DNA from 2 places in the Bacillus sp. ISL-35 genome. Region 1 is predicted to be linked to the other one. Evidence: riboswitches for the same ligand, from Rfam matches in the RefSeq annotation. Region 1 holds a riboswitch; the other holds the start of a gene.
The links. A riboswitch is a leader RNA that binds a small molecule or an ion and turns the genes downstream of it on or off. The one in region 1 is predicted to bind S-adenosylmethionine.
Positions count from the first base shown of each region.

Region 2: another riboswitch for S-adenosylmethionine. It lies ahead of J7E38_RS12315 (trans-sulfuration enzyme family protein); the one in region 1 lies ahead of J7E38_RS19660 (LLM class flavin-dependent oxidoreductase).

Region 1 is NZ_JAGGQK010000017.1:18,404-21,581, reverse strand. It holds gene J7E38_RS19665 (LL-diaminopimelate aminotransferase) at 1-971, shown strand, start outside; SAM riboswitch class I at 1,054-1,159, shown strand; gene J7E38_RS19660 (LLM class flavin-dependent oxidoreductase) at 1,300-2,349, shown strand; gene J7E38_RS19655 (ATP-grasp domain-containing protein) at 2,379-3,178, shown strand, end outside.
Region 2 is NZ_JAGGQK010000007.1:182,464-185,641, reverse strand. It holds gene J7E38_RS12325 (YitT family protein) at 1-221, opposite strand, end outside; gene J7E38_RS23895 (CBS domain-containing protein) at 397-1,683, shown strand; SAM riboswitch class I at 1,772-1,873, shown strand; gene J7E38_RS12315 (trans-sulfuration enzyme family protein) at 1,942-3,084, shown strand; partial or broken gene J7E38_RS24470 (HAMP domain-containing protein) at 3,175-3,178, shown strand, end outside.

The DNA of each region.
Region 1 (3,178 bases):
TAGCCGAGTTTAATGAAGCAGTGAAGTATTTTTACAGTCAGCGATATTCCGTTGAGCTTGATGAAAAAACAGAAGTATTGCAGTTGATGGGTTCACAGGATGGGCTTGCGCATTTGGCGACTGCCATCGTTGATCCGGGGGATTATGTCCTGGTTCCAGATCCAGGATATCCAATCTATGAAGCTAGCGTTACGATTGCTGGCGGGGAAATCTACCCTATGCCACTGTTGGAGGAAAATAACTTCCTTCCTCAGCTAAATGAGATTCCAGAGGAAGTTTTGCAGAAAACAAAAATGATGATTTTGAGCTATCCTGGAAATCCAGTTACTGCACTTGCTGACAGGGTCTTCTTTGAAGAGGTAGTTGAATTTGCCAGGGTACATAATATTTTAGTCGTCCATGATTTTGCGTATTCTGAATTGATTTATGATGGGAATCCTCAAATCAGTTTCCTGTCGGTACCTGGTGCCAAAGAGGTTGGCATCGAGTTTAACTCATTATCAAAAACCTTCAATATGGCTGGCTGCCGTATTGGTTATGTTGCTGGTAATGCACAGGTCATCAATCTTCTGGCATCATTCAAATCCCATATTGATTATGGAGTCTTCTACCCGATCCAAAAGGCAGCAATTGCTGCACTGACATCTGACTATTCGTTTCTTGATCATCAGTTAAAGCAGTATGAAGCACGACGGGATGCTTTGGTCTCAGGTTTCAGGAACAGCGGATGGCAGGTAGCCAATTCTCCGGCCACGATGTTTGTCTGGGCTAAAATCCCTGCTGGATGGAAGTCTCATGATTTCGCCTTCAAGTTGATTGATGAGGAAGGGATTGTTGTAGTTCCAGGTGACGCATTTGGAAAGCAGGGAGAAGGATATGTCAGAATTGCCATGGTACAGCCTCCCGAAAGACTGGTAGAAGCTGCACAGAGGGTAAATAAGTTTTTGCTGGGTTTTCCGGTAGGAAGTTGAAATTTATTTCGGTAAACGAATTGACTTTTGGCTGAATTTAGAATATTATCACTTTAACGAACTAAAATTTAATAAGCATGTCTTCTTATCAAGAGAGGTGGAGGGATAGGCCCTGCGAAACCTCGGCAACAGGTTCTGAATGAATACTGTGCCAATTCCTGCGGACAATTTTGTCTGAAAGATGAGAAGAGAGTATAAAAAGGCTCTCTTCTTTATGAAGGGAGCCTTTTGTCTTAGGGGACTATAAAATGGTCTCTTAGTTTTTGTTTTTAATACCGACTTAACAGGTTGGTAAACTCGAGATTATTGGGACAGAGGAGAGGGAAGAATGAAGTATGGATTTTGGCTGCCGATTTTTGGCGGATGGTTAAGAAATGTTGAGGACGAAAAGATGCCACCAACTTTTGATTATGCAAAGAGAGTGGTTCAATCAGCAGAGGAGTGGGGATACTCTACAACTTTAATTGCAGAATTATATTTGAATGATATCAAGGGTCCTGAGCACGATTCTCTTGAAGCGTGGACAACCGCTGCTGCATTGGCTTCAGTGACCGAAAAAATCGAAATCATGGCTGCGGTAAGACCCGGATTCCATAACCCTGCAGTTACAGCAAAAATGGCAGCAAACATTGACCAGATCAGCAATGGCCGCTTTACTCTGAATGTGGTTTCAGCATGGTGGGAGGAAGAAGCGCGCCAGTATGGCGGTATTTTTACCGAGCATGATGAGCGTTATGATCGCACACATGAATTCATCGACGTATTGAAGGGGCTTTGGAGTGAAGAAAGCTTTTCATATGAAGGCAAGTTTTATCAGCTGAAGGAGACGAAGCTGTTCCCTAAACCGATTCAGCGTCCGAACCCAATTTTATATGCTGGCGGCGAAAGTCCGAAGGGAAAACAAACCATTGTTGAGAAATGTGATGCTTATGTTATGCATGGCGGAACGGTGGAAGAAATCGAGCAGAAGATTACTGATATGAAAAATCGCAGGGCTGCAACATCAAATACTGAACTGTCAGAGTTCGGAATGGCCGCTTACGTCATTTGCCGCGACACTGAGGCTGAAGCATTCGCAGAGTTGGAACGAATTACTTCTGTAAAAGAATCCAGTGCCTATGCAGGCTTCAAGGACTTCACCAGCAAATCACAGCTCGAGCAGCAAATCCAGCTACAGGATTATTCTGTCTCTAATCGCGGATTGCGCCCTAATTTGGTAGGAAGCCCTGACCAAATTGCACAGCGGATTTTACAGTATGAAAAAGCAGGTTTGGGATTGCTCCTGCTGCAATTCTCCCCACAACTGGAAGAGATGGAGAGATTTGCGAAACAGGTTATGCCGCTTGTGGAGGCAAAAAGAAAACAGCTGACAGTTTGATAGATAAATAAACGAAGGAGATGAGGATCATGAGCAAAGTTTATATCATCCATGAAAACAGTGAATGGACGATCCACTTAACAAAGCGTCTTGAGGAGCTGGGAGTTCCTTTTGAAGAATGGCATCTGGACGAAGGGCTGTTTGATTTGTCAAAGGAGCCGCCAGAGGGGATTTTTTACAGCAGAATGAGCGCTTCTTCCCATACAAGAGGACATCGCTTCGCACCCGAATATTCGGGACAGGTATTAGCCTGGCTGGAGGCACATGGCCGGAACGTGTACAACGGATCAAGGGCTCTTGAACTGGAAGTCAGCAAAGTGAAGCAATACCTTGAGCTGAACAAGCATGGGGTAACGACTCCACGGACAATCGCTACCGTTGGAAAGCAGCAGCTGCTCGAAGCGGCAAAACAATTCGAGGGAAGAGCCTTTATCACGAAGCACAATCGAGCTGGAAAAGGGCTCGGAGTCCAGTTGTTTCAATCTGTTGAAGCACTGAAAGCATATGTGGAGAGCCCGTCCTTTGAGGAACCTGTTGATGGAATAACACTCATCCAGGAATATATCCAGTCACCTGAAAGTTATATTACTCGCTGCGAGTTTGTCGGCGGAGAATTTGTCTACGCAGTAAAAGTGGATACTTCAGAGGGGTTTGAGTTATGCCCGGCAGATGCCTGCCAGATCGGCGACTTGTTCTGCCCAGTAGGGGAAGAAGTAGAGGAAAAGCCGAAATTCCAGGTGATTGAAGGCTTTGATGATCCTGTTATTGAAAAATATAAAAGAGTATTAGACTCAAATAATATACAAGTAGCCGGAATTGAATTTATCAG
Region 2 (3,178 bases), on a different contig from region 1:
CCGATATAAAGGAAAGGCAGATTGAACAGGATCAGGAAAATACTCATCGAGACGTTGGTCAATTCCGCTGCGATAATCGAAAGGCCGATTACACCTCCATCAAGGATGGCGTTGGGGACGAGGAACATATCAAGCCCGAATGCGGCGATGATCGCCCCAATCGTAATCGTCACCAGCTGTGTAACCTCTTTTATGACTCTTTTTTTCTTCGTTGCTGCCACTGAATATCAAACCCTTTTCTATAAAAATCTACTATCTAATTGCATTGTATGTACTATACTTATTGTATCAAACTTAAAAGTCATCTGGAAATTCTACATGATATATCCATGATTAGTAAAAGTACGTTTTGGGGTAATGAGTAGGGAAGTGATTCGAAACAACGGAGGGACCATTTTGGCTAACGAAACTCAGGTTAAACATAGATCCAACAAGCAACAGACCACATCGAAAAAAAGGAAAGATCAACACAACAGAAAAACGAATAAAAATCGCGGCAACAACTCATATCTTCGCACCAATCCAAGACCGGCAGTAGACGATAACCGCCTCAAGCGTGTCGATGAGAACGTTGACGATCTGCCGAAAAAAGATACCAGCAAAACAACAAAGCAGAATAGAAGCAAAGCAACAAACCAAGATCAAGGTAAAACATCAAAACAAAGAAGCAGCAAAATAACCACTAAAGATAACAGTAAAACAACAAAACAAAACAACAGCAAAGCAACTAATCAAGATAACGGTAAAACACTAAAACAAAACAACAGCAAAGCATCAAACCAAGATAACGATAAAACACCAAATCAAAACAACAGCAAAACAACAACCCAAGCTAACGCTAAATCAACGAATCAGAACAGCACAAAAGCCACAAACCAAAACAGCGACAAATCAAAAAAACAAAACAACGGCAATGAAAAACCGCAAAAAACTTCTGATCCTCAGGCCTCTTCTGAAAACCAGGGGGTAAAGCACAAAGAACAGTCCGGCAAGTTTGAGACGGCTTTTAACCGAATCCATAAAGCGCTGAAGGAAATGGTGAAGGGGACGGACAGCGATGCGTTTGTCGAGCTGCTGTACTCTGGCTATAAGAATCATTCATTGGTCCGCAAGTATAAAAGTGAGCTGCATCAGTTTGCCAAGCTGCGGAATGCGATTGTCCATGAGCGGGTGAATGCGGACTATTATATTGCTGAGCCGCATATTGAGGTGGTTGAGCGGATTGAGGAAATCGCGAAGGAGTTCGAGAAGCCGCAGACGGCGTTATCAATCGCGACCAGTCCGGTGTTTTACTATTATGAAGATGCTTATCTTAAAGATGTGCTTAAGGTCATCAACAAGTTTGATTTTACGAGATTCCCGGTATATGACAAGGAAGATAAATATGTAGCCCTGCTGACTTCGACGGAGATCATCCAGTGGATGGCGAAGCATTTTTCCGACAGTGTCGTTCATTTTGAAAATGTTCAGATCAAAGAATTGCTGACGAAGGGGAAAAATTATTTCGTCACGTTTGTGGATGAGGAAGCATCTTTATACCATATTGAGGAATTATTCGAGCGTTACCATACGAGGGGCAAGAAGCTCCAGGCGGTCATCATCACGGAAACGGGCGACCGCCACGGAAAGCCAATCGGTGTCATCACACCATGGGATTTGCTTGACAGTGATCCCGAGGACTGACTTCACAAATCTTTTGAAAATCGTTCATTGACGAGTTTACAGCGATATTGATATACTTCAGCTAATATTATTGATTTTAAATGAATAACTCTTATCCAGAGTGGCGGAGGGACAGGCCCTGCGAAGCCCGGCAACCTTCTTTCTATTAGAAAGGTGCTAATTCCTGAAGAACGATTTCTGAAGATAAGAGAGGCTGAGCAGTTGAAACCTCTCCTTATTTGGAGAGGTTTTTATATTTTATAAAAGCAGGTGGATGAAATGAACAACAGGTTTGAAACGGAAGTACTTCATTCAGTACATACGAAGCAGCAGGGAATTAAAAGCAAGGCGACGCCGATTTACCAGACTTCGGCTTTTACTTTTAAGGATCTTGATGAACTTGAGGGTTTTTATCAGGGTGAGGGGAATTATCTGTACTCCAGGGTTGGCAATCCGAATACGGATGAACTCGGACAAGCGGTAGCGGCTCTTGAGCATGCCGAGGATGGTGTGGCAGCTTCTTCAGGCTTGGCTGCAATTTTGGCAGGTGTCCTGGCAGTGGTGAAAAGCGGCGACCATATTGTGGCCGCGGATGATGTATATGGCGGAAGCTTCCATATGCTAAAAGCAGAGCTCGAGCGCTTCGGGATTGAAACGACATTCGTGCCGTTCTCGGATTTGGGCAATGTCACAAACGCCATCAAGCCTAATACGAAGCTTCTATACACAGAGTCGATCACAAATCCGCTGCTCCGCGTTGAAAAGCTGGATGAAGTCATCGCGCTGGCAAAGAAGAGGAACCTCGTTGTATTAGTTGATAATACGTTTGCGACTCCGCTCCATGTCCGTCCATATGAGCTCGGTGCTGATCTTGTGGTCCACAGTGCGACAAAATACATTGGCGGCCATAGCGATGTCACTTCCGGCGTCATCGCTGGCAGGAAAGAACTGATTACCGAAGCACGGGCGAGAATCGTCAACCTCGGGGCGAATCTGAGTCCGTTTGAAGCATGGCTGACATGCAGGGGCTTGAAGACGCTGGCTTTAAGGATGAAGGCTCAATCTGAGAATGCGAGATTGCTTGCTGATCGTCTGCGTGAAAATAAGCAAGTCGCAAAGGTTTATTATCCATTCGCAGAAGCTGAACATGGCTTTGGGGCCATGGTATCGATCGAGCTAGCGGGGCATGTGGATACAGACCAGTTTTTCAAATCGCTTGGCTGGGTAAAAATCGTTCCGACACTGGCAGGCGTTGAAACCACCGTTTCCCACCCGCTGAAAACCTCCCATCGCGCACTCCCTCCTGAGGCGCAGGCCGAACTTGGCATCACTTATCGCCTGGTAAGGATTTCGGTCGGAATCGAGCACGGAGAGGATATCGTTTCCCAGTTTGAAGCCGCCTTGGCAAAAGCTGTTGAGTAAGATGAAAAATTTTCCGGAAATGCCGATATTATTATAGAGAGATCATTCATCCCCAGTGTTCGCGCTGGGGATTTTACAGGAGAGGATAGTATGC